DNA from 2 places in the Floccifex sp. genome. Region 1 is predicted to be linked to the other one. Evidence: a T-box and tRNA genes for the amino acid it is inferred to sense, from the RefSeq annotation. Region 1 holds a T-box; the other holds one or more tRNA genes.

Evidence for each region. The T-box of region 1 lies ahead of ileS (isoleucine--tRNA ligase). A T-box ahead of a tRNA ligase gene usually reads a tRNA of that ligase, here a tRNA-Ile.
Region 2: it encodes a tRNA-Ile, which carries the amino acid that the T-box ahead of ileS (isoleucine--tRNA ligase) is inferred to sense. The anticodon was not compared.

The regions. Positions count from the first base shown of each region.
Region 1 is NZ_JBJEEX010000128.1:206-4,495, forward strand. Features, by position in the region: gene ACI313_RS08465 (cell division protein SepF) at 1-396, shown strand, start outside; gene ACI313_RS08470 (YlmH/Sll1252 family protein) at 386-1,138, shown strand; T-box leader at 1,132-1,348, shown strand; gene ileS (isoleucine--tRNA ligase) at 1,383-4,109, shown strand; partial or broken gene ACI313_RS08480 (hypothetical protein) at 4,145-4,290, opposite strand, start outside.
Region 2 is NZ_JBJEEX010000051.1:23,594-43,497, reverse strand. Features, by position in the region: gene ACI313_RS03350 (SIS domain-containing protein) at 66-1,241, shown strand; gene agaF (PTS galactosamine/N-acetylgalactosamine transporter subunit IIA) at 1,250-1,681, shown strand; gene nagB (glucosamine-6-phosphate deaminase) at 1,691-2,422, shown strand; gene ACI313_RS03335 (helix-turn-helix domain-containing protein) at 2,447-3,607, opposite strand; gene agaB (PTS galactosamine transporter subunit IIB) at 3,969-4,445, shown strand; gene ACI313_RS03325 (PTS mannose/fructose/sorbose/N-acetylgalactosamine transporter subunit IIC) at 4,497-5,288, shown strand; gene ACI313_RS03320 (PTS system mannose/fructose/sorbose family transporter subunit IID) at 5,278-6,150, shown strand; gene ACI313_RS03315 (helix-turn-helix domain-containing protein) at 6,233-7,399, shown strand; gene ACI313_RS03310 (PPC domain-containing DNA-binding protein) at 7,414-7,833, opposite strand; gene ACI313_RS03305 (Gfo/Idh/MocA family protein) at 7,836-8,795, opposite strand; gene ACI313_RS03300 (FadR/GntR family transcriptional regulator) at 8,792-9,535, opposite strand; gene ACI313_RS03295 (nitroreductase family protein) at 9,609-10,337, shown strand; gene ACI313_RS03290 (DUF3284 domain-containing protein) at 10,341-10,772, shown strand; gene ACI313_RS03285 (Fur family transcriptional regulator) at 10,806-11,171, shown strand; gene rbr (rubrerythrin) at 11,188-11,847, shown strand; gene ACI313_RS03275 (hypothetical protein) at 11,982-12,146, shown strand; gene licT (BglG family transcription antiterminator LicT) at 12,292-13,131, shown strand; gene ACI313_RS03265 (beta-glucoside-specific PTS transporter subunit IIABC) at 13,173-15,023, shown strand; gene ACI313_RS03260 (PHP domain-containing protein) at 15,038-15,874, shown strand; gene ACI313_RS03255 (tyrosine-protein phosphatase) at 15,858-16,613, shown strand; gene ACI313_RS03250 (MgtC/SapB family protein) at 16,623-17,288, shown strand; tRNA gene ACI313_RS03245 (tRNA-Phe) at 18,207-18,282, opposite strand; tRNA gene ACI313_RS03240 (tRNA-Met) at 18,291-18,367, opposite strand; tRNA gene ACI313_RS03235 (tRNA-Ser) at 18,378-18,468, opposite strand; tRNA gene ACI313_RS03230 (tRNA-Ile) at 18,485-18,561, opposite strand; tRNA gene ACI313_RS03225 (tRNA-Met) at 18,571-18,647, opposite strand; tRNA gene ACI313_RS03220 (tRNA-Pro) at 18,651-18,727, opposite strand; tRNA gene ACI313_RS03215 (tRNA-Arg) at 18,732-18,808, opposite strand; gene ACI313_RS03210 (ABC-2 transporter permease) at 18,958-19,548, opposite strand; gene ACI313_RS03205 (ABC transporter ATP-binding protein) at 19,545-19,904, opposite strand, start outside.

The DNA of each region.
Region 1 (4,290 bases):
GAAGAAGAATATGAACAAGAACCAGTTCAACAACAAGCTCAACAACCAGTTGTAGAACAAGAACCACAAACTCGTTATGAAAGACCAAAACGTCAAAGTGCGTCAACTACTTTAAATGCGAATACAAAAATGGTTTTATTTGAACCAAGAAGTTTTGGAGAAGCAGAAGAAGTTGGAACTCGTTTAAAAGAAGGGCGTGCTGTTGTTGTCAATTTACATAAATTAGATCGTGAATATGCACAACGTACAATCGACTTTTTAACAGGTGTTGTTTTCGCCTTGGATGGAAAAATTCAAAAAATTGGACAAAATGTAATTTTATGTTCACCTTCACAAATTGGTGTACAAGGTTCAATTAATCTTGGAAGTCCAGACGATTTCGACGATGCCGAATAGTTTTTACAACAAATTTAAAGGTCATGAATTGTTTATTGCTTCGATGCAAGATCAATTTGATTTGGTGCATTATAGAGCAAAGCCAATTGTGACCTCTTTTTTGACTATAAATGAACAAGAAATAGTTAAGACAATTTGTCCGGGTAATCTTTCTGTTTCCTTTTTTGGAGGCTATGAAAATGCGATTCGTCAAGTATGCTGCATTAGTGAATATGATGAAGAATTTGATTATGATATTTGTTGTTTAATGACAAGATATAATTCGAATTATAATTCTATTTCACATCGTGATGTATTAGGGGCTTTGATGAATTTAGGAATTGATCGAAATCAAATAGGCGACTTTGTTATTGAACAAGATAGAGTTTATATTTTTTGTAAAAAAAATATAAGTGAATTTATCATTATGCAATGTAATACGATTGCTCGAACAAAAGTAAAGTTTGATTATACTGAAAATATTCCTTTAAATATTCAAAACTTTAAAGAACTACACATTAATTGTGCAAGTAATCGACTTGATGCGATTGTTGCTCAACTTGCTCGTTGTTCTCGAAAAGAAGCTTTAAATAAAATTCATCATAAAGATGTAAAACTTAATGATTTTGAGCTTGAAGAAAATTGTCAATTGTGCTTAAATGATGTTGTTTCTATTCATCGAGTAGGAAAGTTTATTTATAGAGGTGTTGTTTCGACAACAAAAAAAGATCGATATATTCTAAAATTTGATCAATTTATTTAGCTATGAAAAAGACGCGTTTCTTTTTACTAATCACATTAGAGAAAAGCTGGATGGTGCAAAGCTTTGTGACGTAAATGGAAATATCACTTTGAGCTGATTTTCTGAATTAAGTAAGAAAATCCGGGTTATTCCGTTATCTTTATTGAGGTGCTTGTATATTTATATAATATAGAGGAACTAAGGTGGTATCGCGTAATAAACGTCCTTAGAGGGACGTTTTTTTTATTGGAAAGGAAAAGGAAAAATGGATTATAAAGAAACATTGCACATGCCTAAAACAGGTTTTGAAATGCGTGGAAATTTGCCTAAAAAAGAACCTGGAATTCAAAAACGTTGGAAGGATATGGATTTATATGACAAGATGTTAGAACAAAGAAAAGATGCAAAGCCTTTCGTTCTACATGATGGTCCTCCTTATGCGAATGGTGACATTCACTTAGGACATGCTTTAAACAAAATTTTAAAGGATGTTATCAATCGTTCTCACTACATGATGGGAGATAAAATCATCTATATTCCGGGATGGGATACACATGGTTTACCAATTGAAACAGCAGTAACTAAATTAGGTTACGATCGTAAAAAAATGCCTTTAGCTGAATTTAGAAAAATTTGTATGAACTATGCTTTAGAACAAGTTGAAAAGCAAAAAGCAGGATTCTTATCTTTAGGTTCAATTGGTGATTATGACCATCCTTATATTACTCTTCAAAAAGAATTTGAAGCCAAACAAATCGAAGTGTTCGGTAAAATGGCTACAAAAGGGTTGATTTATAAAGGATTGAAACCTGTTATTTGGTCACCTAGTTCTGAGTCAGCTTTAGCGGAAGCAGAAGTTGAATACAAAGATGTGAAGAGTCCAACAATTTATGTTAAATTCCAAGTTAAAGATGGAAAAGGTGTGTTAACTAGTGATGATTATTTTGTGATTTGGACAACTACACCTTGGACTATTCCTGCTAACTTAGGTATTTCTGTTCATCCTGATTTTGACTATGCACTAGTTAAAACAGAAAAAGGAAATTTGATCATGTTAGCTGAAATGGTTGATTCTTTATGTGACTTATTTGGTCTTGAACAACGCGATGTTATTAGAACTTATAAAGGTAAAGAATTTGAATATATTACATGTACGCATCCATTATATGAAGATAGAGAATCTATCTTGATGTGTGGAGAACACGTTACTGCAGATGCTGGTACTGGATGTGTTCATACAGCTCCTGGTTTTGGTATGGATGACTTTATCATTGGTAATAAATATAATTTACCTGTATATGTCAATGTCGATGAAAAAGGATGCATGACAGAAGATTGTGGGGAATGGCTAGCTGGTCAATATGTTGAAGATGCCAATAAGACAGTTACAATGCGTCTAGATGAATTAGGATGTTTATTAAAACTTCAATTTATTACACACTCTTATCCACATGACTGGCGTACAAAGAAACCAGTAATTTATCGTGCCACTACGCAATGGTTCGCATCTATTGATAAAATTAGAGATGAATTATTGGAACAAATTCATAATGTAGAATGGACTCCTAGTTGGGGAGAACAAAGAATGCACAATATGATTGCGGATCGTGGTGACTGGTGTATTTCACGTCAACGTGCATGGGGTGTTCCAATTCCTATTATTTATGGAGAAGATGATACACCTTTAATTGATGAAGAAATTTTCAAACATGTTGCTGAATTATTCGCAGAATATGGTTCAAATGTATGGTTTGAAAGAGAAGCTAAAGATTTATTACCGGAAGGTTATACTTCTGAACACTCACCAAATGGTGTATTTCGTAAAGAAATGGATACAATGGATGTATGGTTCGATTCAGGTTCATCACATACAGGATGTATTAAAGAAAGAGGTCTAGATTATCCTGTTGATTTATACTTTGAAGGATCTGATCAATACCGTGGATGGTTTAACTCAAGCTTAATCGTTGGTACAGCTGTTCATGGACAAGCTCCTTATAAAGCTGTTTTATCACATGGATTCGTAATGGATGAAAAAGGACAAAAAATGTCTAAATCATTATGGAATGCAGTAGCTCCTGGAGAAATCACTAAGAAATATGGTGCTGATATTCTTCGTTTATGGGCTTGTTCAGTTGATTATCAAGCTGATGTTTCAATGGGACAAAATATCTTGAAACAAGTTAGTGACAACTATCGTAAAGTACGTAATACATTCCGTTTCTTAATGGCTAACTTAGATGACAACGAATTTAATAAAGAACAATGTCTTCCATTTAATGAATTAAGCAAATTAAATCAATATATTTTAGTATTATTGAAAGATGCAAGTGACTATGTAATCAAAGCATATAATGAATATCGTTTCTCTGATGTTGTAAGTTATTTATCAAATTTAATGACAAATGATTTATCTGCATACTATTTAGATTACACAAAAGACATTTTATATATTGAAAACGTTGATAGTCATGCTCGCCGTGAAGTTCAAACTGTTTTATATACAGCTGTTGAAGTGTTAGCTAAATTGTGGAATCCAATTCTTTGCCATACTTGTGAAGAAATCAATGATTTCATGAAATTTAATTCTGAATCAATTCAATTAGAGTCTTTCGTTTCATTAGAACTTGATTTTGATGTTGAAGACATTAAGGCAAAAATGAAAACTTTATTTGAAATTCGTAAAGATGTGTTTAAAGCATTAGAAGAAAAACGTTCTGAAAAATTGATTGGAAAACCATTAGAAGCTAAAGTCAACTTACATGTTAGTCCTGAACAAAAAGCTGTTATTGATGAAATGTTAAGTAATGTACCACAATGGTTCACAGTATCTCAAATTGAATTCACAAATGATGAATTAACACAATACGAAGTATGTCAAGTTAGTGTTGAAAAAGCACAAGGAACTGTTTGTCCTAGATGCTGGAATATCACTACAACTTCTCATGAAGATGGATTGTGTGATCGTTGTTTTGATGTTTTAAATAAATAGTAAAAAAATTAGGGTTGATGCGCATCAACCCTTTTTTAATTGATATCATAGATATCATTGATATTTATTTTTTTGTCATCAATAATAATAAAACCATCTTGAAAATCAATTATGCGTATGACTCCATTAATCATTTTATAATCATAATCTTCGTAATATACGACTTGTACTTCCGTGTTTG
Region 2 (19,904 bases), on a different contig from region 1:
GGTTATTGTTTTTCGCTTTTTAAAAAATATAATACAAATTGAAAAGACCTGTAGAGGAGGATATTATGTTATTTAATAAAACAGAAGAAACTTGGAAAGAGTTAAACGGGTACTGGACAGCAAAAGAAATTTTACAACAACCAGCTACTTGGACAAAAACAATTGCACAAGTAAAAAATGAAAAAGATGCGATCAAAGCATTTATCGAAAGAACTACTAAAAATGAAGACTACGACATCATTTTAACTGGAGCAGGTACAAGTGAATTCGTAGGAAATTCAATCTATGCTTATTTATCAAAGAAAAATAACTATAAAGTTAAATCATATGCTACAACAGACATCGTTGCCGATCCTGAAAGCTATTTATCATCAACAAAACCAACTTTATTGATTAGCTACGGACGTTCTGGTAACTCTCCTGAATCTGTTGCTGCTGTTGAAGTTGCGAATACTGTATGTGGAGAAAACATCAACCACTTATTTGTAACTTGTAATGCAAATGGTGCTTTATCTAAATATGCTGTAGGTAAAGATAACTGCTATGCAATTAATTTAACACCAGAAACACATGACCAAAGTTTTGCCATGACTTCATCTTATTCAAATATGTATTTAGCTACTTTATTAGCTTTCAATATTGATAACTTAGATGAATTCAGCAAACAAGTAGAAGTTATTATTGAAAAAACACAAGCTTTCTTAGATTCAACTTGGACTAAAGCAAGTGATATCGTTGATGAATTTGATTTCAAACGTATCGTTTATTTAGGAAGCAACAACAATAAAGGGGTTGCTCAAGAATCTGCATTAAAAATGTGTGAATTAAATGGTGGTACAATCGATACTGTATTTGATACTCCAATGGGATTCAGACATGGACCTAAATCAGTAATCAACCCAGAAACTTTATGTGTTGTTTATATGTCAGATGATCCATATACTCGTCAATATGAATATGACATCATCAAAGAAATGAGCCCAGAACGTAAAGGAAACAAAATCTTAGTTGTTTCATCTAAAGATGATGACATCAAAGAATATGCGGATTACTTTATTTCATTTGACAATGGTGAAGATTTAGAAAATGTATTATTAGGTCTTGAATACATCACTGTTGCTCAAACAATTTCATTATTTAAATCATTAAAATCTGGATACACTCCTGATAATCCTTGTCCATCTGGAGAAGTAAACCGTGTTGTTAAGGGTGTAATTATTTACCCATATACTAAAAAATAGGAGGAACTATGGTAGGAATTATCGTTACAGGACATGGTCGTTTTGCCACTGGTTTAACGAGCTCAATTAACTTAATTGCTGGTCCACAAGAAAACTATGTTGCTGTGGATTTTGAACAAGAAGTAGATCAATTACAAGCTGATTTAACAGCTGCTATTGAATCATTAAAAGATTGCGAAGGAATTATTGTTTTCTCTGATTTAGCTGGTGGTTCACCATTTAAAACAGCTGTATTAATTGCACAATCATATCAAAATGTAGAAGTAATTGCAGGTACAAATCTTCCAATGTTAGCAGAAGTTGTAATGGCTAGACAATTTGGTATGGATACTGAAACATTAGTAAACACTGCTTTAAATACAGGAAAAGATCAAATCACTCGTTTTGAAATGTCTCAAATCGAAGTTGAAGAAAACGATGATTTTTCAGATGGAATCTAGGTGGAATATATGTTAAAAGTAGTACGTGCACGCGACTATAAAGATATGTCAAGAAAGGCTGCCAATATTATTTCAGCTCAAATCATTTTAAAAAATGATTGTGTATTAGGATTGGCAACAGGATCAACTCCTATTGGAATTTATGATACTTTAGCTCATTGGTGTGACAAAGGAGACTTAGATTTTTCACAAGTTAAAACAGTAAACTTGGATGAATATGTTGGTCTTGATGGAACACATGATCAAAGTTATCGTTATTTCATGAATAAAAATTTATTCAATCGTGTAAATATTGATATCAACAACACAAATGTACCAAATGGTAAAGCTGAAAATGCTGAAGAAGAATGTGAAAGATATCATAATGTGATTGAATCAATGGGTGGAATTGATCTTCAATTATTAGGAATCGGAAACAATGGACACATTGGATTCAATGAACCAAGTGATGTATTTGAAGAAAAAGTACATAAAGTAGAATTAACAGAAAGTACAATTCAAGCAAACTCACGTTTATTTGATTCAATTGATGATGTTCCTAGATACGCTTATACAATGGGAATTGGTGAAATCATGAGTGCTAAGAGAATTTTAATCGTAGCTTCAGGTAAAGCTAAGGCTCCAATTGTAAAAGAATTAATTGAAGGATCTGTGACTCCACAAGTTCCTGCATCTATTTTAAAATTCCATGATGATGTAATTTTAATTGCAGATGAAGAAGCTTTAAGTTTAGTTAAATAAGAAAAGACAGCGCAAGCTGTCTTTTTATAATATTTTATTGGCATATTCACTTGGATTAATGCCAAATTTTTGTTTAAATCGACGTGAAAAATAATGAATGCTTGAAAAACCTAAAATAGATGCAATCTCAGAAATCGTGTATTTACTTTCTTTGATTAATAATTTACTTTTTTCAAGTTTTAAATTGCTTATATATTCCTTAGGTGCAACATTTAAGTTATTACGAAATAAAGTTTGTAGTGTACTACGACTTAGGGCAAAGTAATCACATATTTCTTCAACGTTTAAAGAAGTATAAATATTTTGATTGATATGAAGTAATATTTCATTCATTAATTCGTTTTCAAATCTTTGTTGCATTGGTGTGCTGGCAACTTTATTTTCTTTTTGAGTTGCAGAAATTAAAATGGAATTAATAACTTTTTCTAATGAAAAAATCATATCATTTTCATCATATGGTGATTTTGAATCATCAGCCTGTACAAACTTTTCTAGAGCACTACGTGCTTCTCTTGAAATCTTAAATACTCTTTCTGTAATCTTTGCTTTGTCGTCTTCTGAAATATCCATCGAAACAATAAAAGTTAAATACGAACAAACGCCTTCTTTAGTGCTTTGTGTGTGAAATTGTTCAGGAGCGTATACAATTAATTCATTGGAATGAACTTCAAAGTCATTTCCTTCAATATTTGTATATAATGTACCCGAATCAACATAAGTGATTTCCCAGTGCTGATCTTTTTCACCAATAAAAGTATAGTTTGAACTACGTATGTTGTAGTAATAGGCTACGAGTTCATTAATACGAAGAGTTGGTTTTATTTTTTTATGGCAATAAATATTTTTAAAGAATTTATTAATAATTGAAGTGGATTGAGAAAATGCCATTTCAATTTTTGCTTGGTTTCCTAATGGTATAAAATTAAAAAAGGTACCTTTATTAATTTTAATCGTACGATGAATGACAAATTCTTCAAATTGATCTGGATCCAGTACATTTGATACAACTAACATACAAATTCCTTCACATGTTTTAACGTATACATCATCATCTGCGACAAACATATAGGTAAAAGAATCATTTTGAATCGTTAAAATGTGATTTTCATCGTATGATTGATCAGAAGAATCTCCGTAAACATCTCCATATTTTAAAAATTCAACGCTTGAAGTCTTATTAAACATAGTATTTTCCCTTTCTTTGTTGTATTTTTTGTTAATTATAATCCAATTTTTGCATTTTTAATATAAAAACGATGTAAAAAATCAAATTTTTTTTAGATTATTTAAAATGCAAGGGTAAATAATTGTTCATTTTTCTTTATTTTTGTGATAAAATCTTCAAATGTGTTTGTTTATAGTGTATTTGTTAGCTTTTGAAACCGTAATTTTTTAATTTTTTTGCTGAATTAAAGCGTTTACATTTCGATTTTTTATTAAAAAAAACAAAACGGAGCTCAAAAACTGTAAATATTTTTTAAGTAAAAAAAACTATAATACAAGCATAGAGGACAAAAGAGTGCGTCCTAAGAAGGGAGAGTTTTTTATGCCAAACATCGTTTTAACAAGAATTGACAATCGTTTAATTCATGGACAAGTTGCTACTCAATGGTGTGGATCTGTTGGAGCTAACTTATTATTAGTTGCCAATGATGCAGTATCTACTGATAAATTGCGTCAAGGGTTAATGAATATGGCTGCTCCAGGTTATGCTCAAACGAGATATTTCTCAATTGACAAAACAATCCAAATTATTGGTAAAGCAAGTCCTAAACAAATGATCGCCATTATTTGTGAAACACCACAAGACGTATTAAGACTTGTGGAAGGTGGAGTTCCTATTAAAAAAGTAAACATCGGGAACATGCACATGTCAGAAGGTAAACGTCAAGTTGCTACAAGTGTTGCTGTAGATGACGATGATGTTGCTACTTTCAAAAAATTGCAAGAATTGGGTGTTGAACTTGAAATTCGTCGAGTTCCTCAATATGCTGCAGAAGATTTAGATAAATTATTTAAATAATCTAAATCAAAAAAATCAAACTAGAGAACAAGAATTGGAGAAGAAAAAAATATGAATGTTATTGAAATTGTTTTATTAGCAATCGTCACTTTTATTTTCGCTATCGACCAATTCTCATTAACTGAAATTATGTATCGTCCAATCGTTGCTTGTCCTATTATTGGATTAATCCTTGGAGATGTTCAAACAGGATTAGTAATTGGTGGTACTTATGAATTAATGATGATTGGTAACATGCCAGTTGGTGGGGCTCAGCCTCCTAACGCTGTATTAGGATCTATCGTAGCTATGATTTTCGCTGTTAAAGCTGATATGGATATCAACGCTGCTTTAGGTGCTTGTATGATTTTCGCTACTTTCGGTCAATATGTTGTAACATTAACATTTACTGTAATGTCAGGATTAATGGCTAAAGCTGATAAAGCTGCTGCTGAAGCTAACCCTAAAGGAATCACTGCTGTATTAAATACTTCAATGTTAATTTTAGGTTCATTATTCGCAGTAATCGCTATCATCGCTTATGTTGGTGGTGTTGCAATGTCAGGTGCTTTACAATCATTATCTGAAAATGCTTCTTGGTTCATGGGTGGTTTAAGTGCTGCCGGTGGTATGATGCGTTTCGTCGGATTCGCTATCTTATTAAAGATCATGTTAGCAAACGATATGTGGGGTTACTTATTAGCTGGTTTCGTAGTTGCATTAGTAATTGGAAACATCGATGCATTAGCATCAGCTACATTATTATTAGTTGCATTCCTAGGAGTATTCTTAGCATTGAATGACTTCAGAATGAGTGGAATGAACAAGAAAATTGAAGAAGGAGGAATGAGCGATGGAATCTAATCAAAACTTAAGATACGTAGATACTACCCCAGCTCCTCGTGTTAGCAAAAAAACTATTAACAAAATGGTTTGGCGTTCTTGCCAATTACAAGCTGCGTTCAACTACGAACGTATGCAATCAGCTGGATGGTTATGGGCAATGTTACCTGGACTTCAAGAAATCCACACTAACAAAGAAGACTTAGCTACTTCTATGACTCATAACATGGACTTCATTAATACTCACCCATTCGCTGTAACATTCGTTATGGGTATCGTATTATCAATGGAACAATTAAAAACTGATCCACAAACTATTCGTTCAGTACGTATTTCTGTTGCTGCTCCATTAGGAGGAATCGGAGATGCATTATTCTGGTATACATTAGTTCCTATTACTGCTGGTTTAACAGCTAATATGGCTATTGATGGTTCTATGATGGGACCAATCCTATACTTCATCGTATTATTCGGATGCGAAATGGCATTACGTTATGGATTATTATATTGGTCTTACAACTTGGGTATGAAAGCTGTCAGCATGATGACTGAATATGCTCAAGAATTTACTCACGCTGCTTCTATCTTAGGAGTATTCGTTGTTGGTGCATTAATTGCTAACTATGGTGGTGGTACTCAATTAGGTATCGTTATCGAAAACGGTGAAAGCCCAATCGTTATTCAAAACTACTTGAATATGATCTTACCTTGCTTATTACCATTATTATTAACTTTATTAATGTATTTCTTAATTAAGAAAAAAGGTTGGACACCTGTTAAATGTATCGGTCTAATCTTAGTAATTGGTATTGTTGGAGCAATCTTCGGTATCTGGGCTGGTGGATATACACCATTAGTACCAGTTCCTTGGACTGTAGCCTAAGATCAATTGCATAAAATACTCTCTTATTTGAGGCTCGATTATTCGAGCCTCTTTTGTTATTATAAGAATGAAAGAGGACAACGTGTTTAAGAAGACATCAAGTGTGGATTTCTTGAAATATGGAGAAGTGTATACGGATCACACGCATAGTAAAGAATCCCATAAAAACAATTACATATTAAACGCAACAAGTGATTCTATTACTTATTTTTTAAGGGCAACAGATGATGTGTATTTAAAATCAATTGAGGGCATTTCGTTATTGATTATTACCGATGATATCAATAATGAATCTTATGATGAATTTGTGGTGCATCGTATTATTAAAATCAATAAGGGAAATTATTTTAATGTAATTCCATTAGGAGAATGTTCTAAAGTCGAATTGGCATTTCTAAAGGGATGTCGAATTGAAAATATATTCTTAGAAAAAGAATATTCTTATCATCGTATTTTGCCAGAAATTAATATTAAAGAATTAATTGCGTATTATTACAACGTGAGAAATAGTCACTATCAATTTGCAGGGGAATCTTTGCGCTATTGGGAAATTACTTATGTAGATTCAGGTGTTCTTCATACGTTTGTAGATGGAATTGAATACGTATTACATGCCAATGAGTTAATGATTTATGGACCAAATCAATTCCATGATCAAAATACCCATGATAATTCATGTTCTTATTTATCAATTATTGTTGATATGGACTTAAAAAAAGAAGAAGACCACTTAAAATTAATTAATAAAGTTTTCCCAGTTAGTCGTTCTATGAAAGCATCTCTTGATCATTTTGTAGAAGGAAGTTCAACTAAAAGTAATGTATTATTATTTTCTTCATTAAATCGCATCATTTCTTCGCTTTTATTATCAGAAACCGATAAAAAAGTCGCAAGTACACCAATGCAACAGAACTTTGAAAATGAACTAATAAATGAAATACTACTTTATATTAATGAAAATATTTTTAGTGATTTTAATAACGTAGAAGAATTGTGTCAACACTTTGGATTGTCTAGAAGCTCTCTTCAAAATCTTTTTAATAATAACTTACATATAGCTCCTAAACGCTATATCTTAAATATGAAATTGAATAAGAGTAAAGAATTAATAAGAGAAAGTAAGTATACAATATCAGAAATATCTAACTTATTAGGATTTTCAAGCATTCATTACTTTTCTCGTCGTTTTAAACAAGAATACGGCATTAGTCCTACTGAATATGCCAATAAAATATATAAGCCAGAATAAAATCTGGCTTATTTTTAAAATTTAAATAAATTTAATCCCACTTCTTCATTAAATACACGATCGACGGTTCCATCAATCACTGTAATAATCATTTCACAAGTAGCAGATACAATGGCTTTATTTAGATGTCCACCAAATACTTCTCCTTTATCGTTTCCAGCACTTAGATGAAGATGACAATAAAATTCATTATTCATTGTATTAATTGTTCCTGTTAGAGATACAATTTCATAGCTTCCTTCAAAATGATTCGCATAGTATTGTTTTTCATCACATTTAAATACACCAACAGTAAAATCATTGATAGCTCCTAAAGCTTGAATAGAAGCAAGTTTTATATTTTCTTTTAATGCGATTTCCTTTACTTGTTCTAGTATTTCTTCGTTTTTGTCTATACGAACAACAATAGTATTTTCAAATCTTTTATATTCCATAATTATTTCTCCTCTGGATAATAGAAATCCCAAGACTTTCTGATTTCTGTCATTAATTTCATAACATCACGAGTATAATCCAAGCACATTGAAGAACCATTTAAAATAGCTTGTTCCATGTCGTTCACTTCATATACTAATGCATCACTAGTATCTCCACATTGAATAACTTCCTTATGACCATCACTAGTATAAGTAATCGTAGCTTCTTGTCCACGTGGATATTCATAGATTTCAATATAACCTTGATCATAAGCTAATGTAGCACGTTTTGGTTGTTTGGCATGAAGTGTTAAGGCAATGGTAGCCATTTGTCCATCTGGATTCATTAATAAAATACCAGCTTGTTCATCGACACCACTAGGAGCCATTTTAACTTGAGAAAGTACTTGATCTGGACAACTTGACATAAAGTAACGACATAAAGATAGGGCATATACACCAATGTCCAATAAAGCTCCACCTGCTAAGTTAGGATTAAAGAAACGATTATTCATATCATATTCTTTATAGCTACCAAAGTTCATTTGAATCATTTTTAATTCACCTAACTGAACCTCTTTTAGTTTTTTATAAATTGGCATGTGGAAAATGGTCATAGCCTCCGCAAGAATCACATTATGTTCATTCGCTAAGCGAATAGCTTCTTCTAATTCATCTGAATTTAAAGTAATAGCTTTTTCACATAGAACATGCTTACCATTAGCTAAAGCTTTTCTTAAATATTGAATATGCGTATTGTGGGGAGTAGAAATATAAATGATATCAACATTTTCATCTTCAAACACATCATCAATACAATCATATACTTTTTCTATATTATACTTATTCGCAAATGCGATTGCTTTATCATGCGTACGATTCGCAACACTATATAAATTTCTTCCTTGTTTTTGTAGAGCCTGTGCTAATTGATTCGCAATTACACCACAACCTAAAGTTGCCCAATTTAATGTTTTCATTTTTTCCTCCTTATTGACTCAATGTCTAATGCGTTTTCAACTTGATAAATATGAGCTTGCATCATTTCATAAGCTTTTTGTTCGTCTTGTTGCTCGATAGCTAAGACAATGTTTTTATGAAATTCACAAGACTTTAAAAAATGTTGAGAATCACGGGTATTCTCTTTAGAAAAATAATGTTGTTCCATAGTGACACTACGAATGGCTTCAATGATTTGTACCAAAAAGTTATTGTGACTACTTGCGGCAATGCTTAAATGAACTTTTCCATCGTAATCCATCATTTCTTCTTCACTAATTTGATGCGCATAGTATTGTTTTGTTGCTTGTTCATGTTGATTTAAAACATCATGTAAGTTTTCTAAATCACTTTTAGTTCGATTACGAGCGGCTAATTTAGCTCCATCGGCTTCTAATAAAGAACGCGCTTCAAAAACTTCATCTACCATAAATCGATCACAGAAACCATATTTAGTAATGATAGTCGATAAAATATGCGAATCTTTATTGCTTACGTAGGTTCCAGATCCTTGACGAACTTCTAAAATACCCAGAGTTGATAAAATCGTAATGGCCTCACGTAAAGGAACCCGTGAAATTCCAAGGTTTTCAGATAACTGTCGTTCATTAAGAATTTTATCTCCTGGTTTTAAATTATTTTCTTTTATTTCTTCTAGAAAATAATTTAAGGCAATATCTCTAGCACTTTGTTCCATACTTCCTCCAATTGGTATAACCATTTTGATTATACCAATTATATCATAATTGATTCTGTATTCAATAAGAATTAAAATAAATCTAGGAGGAATTAATATGAATCAAACAATTGAACAACTATATAATCGTAAAAGCGTACGAGTTTTTACAGATCAAAAAATAAGTAAAGAAATTGAAGAAGAAATTTTAGAAGCTGCTTTTCAAGCACCTACAGCAGGTAACCAACAATTGTATACCATTCTAAAAATCAGTGATGAAAACATTAAAAAAGAACTATGTGAAACTTGTGATCATCAATCATTTATTGCCCAAGGACAATTGGTTTTAGTATTTTTAGCGGATTGTAAAAAATGGTACGATGCGTACAATTACGGAAACTGTAATCCTAGAAAACCAGGAGTAGGAGATTTACTTTTAGCTGTTGATGATGCTCTAATTGCAGCTCAAAACGCAGTAGTGGCAGCAGAAAGCTATGGCATTGGTTCTTGTTACATTGGAGACGTAATGGAAAACTATGAACGACAAAGAGAATTATTGAATTTACCGGAATATGTTTTCCCAGCCGCTTTATTAGTATTTGGATATCCAACCCAACAACAAAAAGATAGAGTAAAACCACTTCGCCAAAATAAAAAATACATTGTACAAGAAAACACATACCAGGAATTAAAGGAAGAAGAATTAAAGGATATGTTATCGAATAAATGTGATCCAACTTTATATGATTCTTGGATTCAAGCTTTCTGTACAAGAAAATATAACTCAGAGTTTTCAAAAGAAATGACAAGATCTGTACAAAAGTACTTAGATCAATTTGAGGGATAAACTATGGAATACAGTAAAATAATGAAAGTAACACCAAAAGAATTATTTGATGCCTTTGAATTATCAATTATTGAAGATATTCATCAAGCTACAAATAAAAAGGTTCATAAAATTCAAACGGGTACGCAATATAGTAAAAAAGGGAAACACGATACTATTCATGTAAAAGTTGAATCATTTGTTCCAGGTAAAGAATATAAAGCGAATATTTCAAATTCTAAAGAAATTGTGAAAATGGCATATGTTGTAGAAGACCTTAATGATGGTACGTGTAATGTAACATATACAGAAGATTATTTTGATATTAAGAATGAAGAAAATAAGAAGGGAAGAATTTCGTCTTTTCGTTTTAAACAAGCGGCTTCGAAACAATTTAAAACAATTGAAAAATATATTTTAAGTCATAGGGTTGACAAAGAGGAACAAAATAAATAAAATAGAATTGGAATAATTCTAAAGGAGGCTAATATGACTAAATACGCTAAAATGATACTCGATTTAATCAATTTATCTAATTGTCATTTAACCGCTGAAGAGATTTATTTCAAGATGAAAGAACAGAACAGTAAGATTGTCTTAGCTACTGTTTACAACAATCTTTCGAGTTTATATGATCAAGGACTCATTCATAAAGTGAAGGTCGATGGACAACCAGATCGTTATGACAAAATCATTCGCCACGATCATTTGATTTGTAAGAAATGTGGAAAAATTACGGATTTGTTTTTAACGGATTTAACGTCATCACTTCAAAATCAATTGGATGTACCAGTTGAGTCATATGATTTAAATATAAGCTATGTATGTGAAGATTGTCGCCATGAAAGAAATTAAAACGGAGGAAATAAATATGTCAAAATGGGTATGTAAAGTATGTGGATATGTATATGAAGGAGATGTTTTACCAGAAGATTATGTATGTCCTTTATGTAAGAAACCAGCTTCAGTTTTTGAAAAAGTAGAAGAAGCTAAATCTAATCCTTATGCAGGAACACAAACAGAAAAGAACTTAGAAACTGCTTTTGCAGGTGAATCACAAGCACGCAATAAATATACTTTCTTTGCTTCAGTTGCGAAAAAAGAAGGTTTCGAACAAATTAGTGCTTTATTCCAAAAAACAGCTGATAATGAAAAAGAACACGCTAAAATGTGGTTCAAAGAATTAAATGGAATTGGATCAACTGCCGATAACTTATTGTCAGCTGCTGAAGGTGAAAACTACGAATGGACTGATATGTATGATGGATTTGCCAAAACAGCTGAAGAAGAAGGATTCCCTGAATTGGCTAAAAAATTCAGAATGGTAGCTGCTATTGAAAAACACCATGAAGAACGTTATAGAGCGTTATTAAAGAATGTGGAAATGGCAGAAGTATTTGCGAAAAGTGAAGTAAAAGTTTGGGAATGCCGTAACTGTGGTCACATTGTAGTGGGAACACAAGCTCCAGAAGTTTGTCCGGTATGTGATCATCCACAAGCTTATTTTGAAATTCATGCTGAAAATTATTAATTTAATTGACAAAGTGTATTGTTCAAAAGCAACAATACACTTTTTTTTTATGTGTTCAAAACAACTAAAACAACGATATTTCAAGTCTTGTTTTTAATTAAATTTGGCATAATATTAGAAATCGAGGTGGCACTATGAATTATTATATTGACGGACAACAAACCGGGCAAAGAACATTTTGGGCGGCAGTGAATACGCTAGCAGGAGAATTTCAAAAGGAATTATTATTGGAAGGAAAGAAAGTAAGAATTGCGCAAAGTTTATATTGGATTGAAGTAAATAACGTAAATTATGTGTAAACCCTTTCAAAGTTTCTTGATTTTAAAAAATGGGTATGATAGTATCTAAATGTAATTTATGGATTGTTAGAGTTGACCGTGACTACACAAAACCTGTTTACAGTTTTTTTCTGTGAGCAGGTTTTTTTATTTTTTAGGAGGAAGCATGCTGATTAAAAAAATCCTGAATAACAACGCCGTCATCACATTAAACGATCGTAAAGAAGAGATTGTTGTAATGGGGAAAGCCATTGCTTATGGAAAAAAAGCAGGCGATGACGTTGATGTATCTAAGATTCAAAAATGTTTTGAAGTGTGTTTAAAGCCAAATCAAAAGAAAATGATGAATATGTTGAAAGATATTCCTATTGAATACATGGAAATATCGGATCAAGTCATTCAAAAAGCTCGTAAAGAACTAAATACGGAAATTGATGATTTGTTGTATATCACATTAACAGATCATATTCATTCAAGTATTGAACGATTTAAAGATGGAATTCCATTAAAAAATCAATTAATACATGAAATTAAGCATTTTTATAAAGATGAATATGAACTAGGTTTATGGACATTGGAATTAATTAAAGAGAAATACGACATTGAAATGCCAGAAGACGAAGCTGGCTTTATTGCGATGCATATTGTAAGCAGTGAAGTTGGAAAAGATATGGGAGATGTCTATGAAATTACTAATTTAATTCAAGAAGTATTAAGTATTGTGAAATTGTATTTTCAAGTTGAATTAGATGAAAATTCATTGTCTTATTATCGCTTTGTGACACATTTAAAATACTTTGGGAAACGTATTTTTACTAAGGCAACCCAAAATAATGATCCTTTAAATCAAGATTTATTGGAAATTATGAAGGAAAAATACATTCAATCTTATCTTTGTTCTTTAAAAATTAAAACTTTTATTGAAGAGAGATATAACTATGTATTAGAAAGTGAAGAGTGTTTGTTTTTAACAATTCATATTGCTAAGGTCATCCAAGAAAAATAAATATGAATTGCTTAAATAAAAAAAATAAAAGGAGAAAAAAGATGAAGTATGAAAATTTAGCTCGTGAGATTTTGAGCGCAGTCGGTGGAAAGAAAAACATCGCATCATTAACACATTGTATGACACGTTTACGTTTTACGTTCAATGACAATGCCAAAGTGGATGAACAAAAATTAGAAAACATTGAAGGAGTTGTTTCTTTAGTAAAATCAGGGGGACAATATCAAGTTGTAATCGGTACACACGTACACGATGTATATTTAGATGTTTGTGAATTAGCGGGAATTAAAGAAGATGAACCAATTGAAGAAAAAAAGAAAAAAGGATTTGTTTCTAGTTTAATCGGAGCTATCACAGGATGTATCGGACCAATTATCCCAGTATTAGTTGGATGTGGATTGGGTCGTTGTATTTTAATGATTATCAGTATGCTTGGATTGGCAAATGCTGAAACAAGTTATACATACTATATTTTTAATTTTGTATTTGATGCTGGATATTATTTCTTACCAGTATTTACAGCGGTTGCTGCTGCCAAACACTTTAAATGTAATCCATTTATTGCAGCTGTATTAGGAGCTGCTTTAGTACATCCAAACTGGACAGCTACTACAAGTCCTATTATTCAAGAAGTAGGAAAAATGTTTAGTGTAATCCCAGTATTTGGAATTTCATATACATCAAGTTTCTTACCTGCTATCTTAGTAACTTGGGCAATGAGTAAAGTAGAACATGGATTAAATAAAGTAACACCACAAGTTGTGAAAAACTTAGTTGTTCCACTAGGAACTTTATTAATCATGATTCCAATTGAATTCACTATTTTAGCTCCATTGATGGGAATTATCTCAATCTATTTAGGAAAAGCATTATTATGGTGCTACAATACATTAGGAATGTTTGGATTGGCTATTCTATGCTTCGTATATCCATGGGTTGTTACTTGTGGAATGCATGCGCCATTAGCTGTTGCCGGAATGCAATTATTAGCTGCCAATGGATATGATCCAATTTCAAGAACCTTAACACTTACTGCGAATATGGCACAAGGAGCTGCTTGTATTGCGGTTGGAATTAAAACAAAAAATAGAGACTTAAAAGAAACTTCATTTTCTTCTGCTGTTACAGCTTTAATCGGTGGAATCACAGAACCAGCTATTTATGGAGTTACTTTAAAATTAAAGAAACCAATGATTGCGGTATCGATTGGATCAATGGTAGCTGGATTATATGCTGGATTCTGTGGATTAAAAGCTTATGCCTTCATGTCACCAAGCTTAGTTAACTTTGCGATGTGGGCTGGACCAGATGGAAGTTCTAATTTAATTAATGCGTTTGTGACAATTGCAATTTCAATGGTAGTCACTTTCATTATGACATTGGTATTAGGATGGGAAGAGCCAGAAGAAAAAACACAAATTCAAAAGAAATCATCAAATGTTGTTAATACTGTTTCAGCACCTGTAACAGGAAAAGTTGTAGCGTTAAAAGATGTAAACGACAAAGCATTTTCATCTGAAGCATTAGGAAAAGGTGTTGCGATTATTCCAGAAGAAGGAAAAGTGTATGCACCAGAAGATGGAATTGTTTCTGCTTTATTTGATACAAAACACGCAATTGGAATCACAACAAAAGATGGTGTTGAAGTTTTAATTCACATTGGGATTGATACAGTTAACTTAGCTGGTAAAGGATTTACTTCTCATGTAGCACAAAACCAACAAGTTAAAAAAGGTGATTGTTTAGTTGAATTTGATTTAGATGAAATCAAAAAAGAAAACTATGATACAACAACTATGGTTGTAATCACAAACACTTCAAATTACTTAGAAGTCATTCCAACAAAAGAAGGAAAAGTTCAAACAGGTGATGCATTACTTACAGTAATGTAAAGATAGGAGTACTTATGATATACGCAGATTTACATGTACACACAAATTATAGCGATGGAACACAGACAATCGAAGAAGTAATGTCACTAGCGAAAGAAAAAGGAATTAAAGCAGTGGCAATCACAGACCATGATACGGTATTTCACTGGGATCAAGTAAAAGAAATTAGTGAACAATTTGGTATTACACCCATTCGTGGAGTGGAAATGAGTTGTTACGACTTTGATGTGTATAAAAAAGTTCATATTGTGGGATTGTTTCTAAATGATCATCCAGAACATGTGAATCAATTATGTCAAGAAACACTTTTAAAACGCGATGCATATCATCATGAATTAATTGAAGAACTAAATAAAAAAGGATTAGACATTACATATGAGGACGCAAAGAAATTTGCGCCTCATAATATTGTCTTTAAAATGCATTTATTCTTAGCCATTGTTTCTAAATACCCAGAATATGCTACTAAAGCGAAATATCGTGAATTATTCGCATCTAAAACAACCAAAGAAACGGACATGAAAATGGGATATATCGAAGTACAACAAGGAATTCAAGCTATTTTAAAAGACGGTGGAATTCCAATTCTTGCCCATCCATGTGAATACGATAATTACGATGAAATTGAAAAATATGTAGGCTATGGTTTAAAAGGAATTGAGATTTCTCATTCGAGCATGAAAGAACAAGACTATGTTTTGACAAAACAATATGCCAAGAACTATAATTTACTACAATCTGGTGGAAGTGATTTCCATGATAAGAAATTATCAATCATGGGACAACACGGTTTGACTAAAGAACAATTTGAACAATTATGTAAGGAAAGTCATCATGAAATTAAATATTAATAACTTTAGAGATATTTCTGGATATACAAACACAGAAGGAAAAACAATGAAACCAAATATGATTTTTAGAGGAGCTTCTCTTGATAAAATCACAGACGAACAAGCAAAATATATGGAAGATACATTAAATATTCGACATATTTTAGATTATCGTGATCAACAAGAAGCAAATTCTAAAAAAGATTATCCTTTTGAAAAAGCTGAATACGAAAGAATTTCAGCTTTAATCACTTCAAATAATGAAGCACAAGGATTTGATTTTGGAGAATTATTAAAAAAAGAAATGACGCCATCTCATCTAACCTATATGACAAACTATTTATTAGATGGATATTCACACATGCCATTTAATAATCCTGCTTATCATCGTTTATTTGATTTATTATTGGAAAACGATGGATGTGTATATTTCCATTGTTCAGCAGGAAAAGATCGTACCGGAATTGCAGGCTTCTTAATTATGATTGCTTTAAAAATGACAGAAGAAGATGCGATTCAAGAATACTTAAAATCAAATGCATCATTAAAAGACTTTGTAGAAGGTTTTTATGCTTCAATGAATGTTCCTGATGAATATCGTAAATACGGAGATGAATTGTTGTATGTGAATGAAAAGAATATTCAATGCACAATTAAAGCCATTAAAGAAAAATACAGTTCATATGATGAATTCTTAGAAAAAGAATATGGACTTGATGAAAATAAAAGAAATCAATTAATTTCAATTTATTGTGAATAAGGAAGTACAATGAGCATTTTAGAAAATTGGCCCCATGGAATTATTGTCTTTCGTATTTTAATTGCCACAATTTGTGGTGCTTTAATTGGATCTGAAAGAACAAGTCGAAATAAAGGAGCAGGATTAAGAACCCATGCGATTTTATCATTAGGAGCTTGTCTAATAATGTGCTTATCAAAATATGGATTTACTGATTTAGCAACAAACGGAGATCCAGCTCGATTGGCTGCCCAAATTGTCAGTGGAATCGGATTTTTAGGAGCCGGTGTTATTTATGTACGACATGGATCTGTTTCAGGTCTTACCACAGCAGCTGGAATTTGGACGACATCTGCTATTGGTATGTGTATAGGAGCTGGTTTATATGATGTTGGAATCTTAGCCACTTGTATGATTTTATTTATTCAAATGTTGTTTCATAAAGGGAAGATTGTAAAGATGGCTCACTCATCGATTATGATTCAAATTGAAACTAAAAATCAAAAGGAATTACTACAAGATCTACAAAGTGTATTTGATTCAATGGATGTGCAAATTCAAGACTATAAAATTGTGAAAACACAATCTGATTCAATTTTATTTGAATTTGAAGGATTAGCACCACGTAAATTTAATAAAGAAACATTATTTTCAAAAATATTAGATAAAGACTATGTAATTTCATTGGAAAGTTAGGGATTCGTAAAAACGAATCCTATTTTTTTATCTGATTTATGAATAGAAGAATACATTAAGTATAAACATTATTTTACCAAACACATCGTAAATGCAATGATATTAGCTTTTCTAGTTTCAATCATTGGATTTTGATAAGTGGTTTCTATTTTTTTCATAAAAATGTTCTTCTGCTTTAACAAATATATTTAAGTTCTTACACTGATAATGAAAATTCTTTAGTAATAATATCTGTTATGAGAAAATCTTTTTTTATAAGTTTCCTTAAGAATTATTTTATGATACAGATATAATCATTTTTTTACTCATTTATTGTTTATTACTCTTATTAAACCTCCATACAATAGAACTGGAACAACAAATAGCATATGTTAAATTTGTTAAAAAGTCAGGTTCATTTATATGGATCATAACCCAAAAAGTCAAAGGAATACTTACTATAAACAATATGATATTCTTCACTTTATTAGAAAAAGATTTTTTGGTTAGCCAACACATAAGTGCAACTATAACAATAATGACACCAATAATGTAGGCTAGCGTTTCAAATATACCATAAATCATAATATTTTAATTAATCAGGTAGCGAGCATTTGATAAGTAGTTTCTTGGGCAAAAATTGATACAGTTCCTAAGTTATTAAAGATTCCTACACACGTACAAAAAGTTAATAAAGATGTAAAGATTTTTTTCATAAATTTGTTCTTCCTTTATCACTACATATTTAATATACATCAAAGCATCTTTGAATAAATTAACTGACAATTATGTTTTTATTAAGAAATCTTAAAGATAATTAACGTTTATTAATTTAAACCATTTAATACAAAAAAATGAACCTCTATTGAGGTTCGATTAAAATTATTTTTAAATACAAAAAAGCCTTTAGGCTAACCTAAAGGCAATCTCTGATATAAGTGGTGGTCCCAGCCGGAATTGAACCAGCGACACACGGATTTTCAGTCCGTTGCTCTACCAACTGAGCTATGAGACCATAAAAAATGGTTGCGGGAGAAGGATTTGAACCAACGACCTCCGGGTTATGAGCCCGACGAGCTACCAGACTGCTCTATCCCGCGATATAAAAGATGGCGGAGAAGCTGGGATTCGAACCCAGGCGCCGCTTGCACGACCTACCGGTTTTCAAGACCGGACCCTTCAGCCACTTGGGTACTTCTCCATGTGTGTTAAAATTTTGGTGGACCCTGCAGGACTCGAACCTGCGACCGATCGGTTATGAGCCGACTGCTCTGACCAACTGCGCTAAGGGTCCAAACAAGGTTGGTGGCTGGAGTGAGACTCGAACTCACGACCTTCCGGGTATGAACCGGATGCTCTAGCCAACTAAGCTACCCAGCCAGATGGTCGGGATGACAGGATTTGAACCTGCGACCCCTTGATCCCAAATCAAGTGCACTACCAAGCTGTGCTACATCCCGATGATGGCGCGCCCTGCAGGAATCGAACCCACAACCTTTTGATCCGTAGTCAAACGCTCTATCCAGTTGAGCTAAGGGCGCATCAATTAGTGCCTAAATAATATACCATGAGGTAAACATCTTTGCAAGCATAAATTTAAATTTTTTTTTATTTTTTTTAAAACTTTTTTAAATTAGTGCTTCCTTCATGATTATAGCACAAAAGAATACTAAAAAGCTATAAAAGCTTTCTAGTATTCTTTATTTTTAATGACATTAAAACTTGTTTTATATAATCCTATGAAAACAAGTACCATCACAATACTAATCACAATAATACTTAAATTAAATTGAATTAAAGGAACAATCGAAAAAATAACACAAATACAAATTGTTAATAAAATAGTCGCAATCTTACTCTTCTCGGCATCGTATTTTAAACGAAATGGAATCTGGAAACAAACCATTGTATATACAATAGGTAAACAACACAAAGAAACGAAGATAAAATCCATTGTGAATTTATTTTGAATCATCATTGCTACACTACAACCCACTACACCAATCAACCATCCTGTTACACAACAAATCAAACACAACAAGAATTTCTCTTGTACGTATTGTTTCTTTGTTGATGGAAGGGAAAATAGAAAAGGCATTCCATTATCAAATTGATCATAGCTAATGGTTCCGATGGCATTCGTTGATAAAATAAAAGCTAAATACATAACAGCTGTATAGGGAGACAATACATATAAATAAGCACTCACAAATAAAAGAAAAATACTATACAGTGCTTGTCCTTTCATAATTTCTAAATCTTTTATAAATAAACCTTTCATAGTCTTTCTCCTTTTATCATCATGGAAATAAAATCATCAAGGGTGTTGTTTTCAATCACAATCGATGGATAATTCTCAACATAGAATTGTTTTTGATTCGTTAATAAAGAATAACCATAGGCTTCTTTTTTACAACGTAAAATATAACTTGTATCTATTTTATGAAATTGATCTTCACTTACTTTTAATATGGCATAATCACTTAATAAAACATCCATGTCTTCATGAAGTAAAATACGACCATTATCAATCATATAAATCGTATCGCATAGATTTTCAATATCACTGGAAATATGGGTACTAATTAAAATCGCATTATCTTCATCTTTTGACATAAATTCTCTTAATAAATCCAA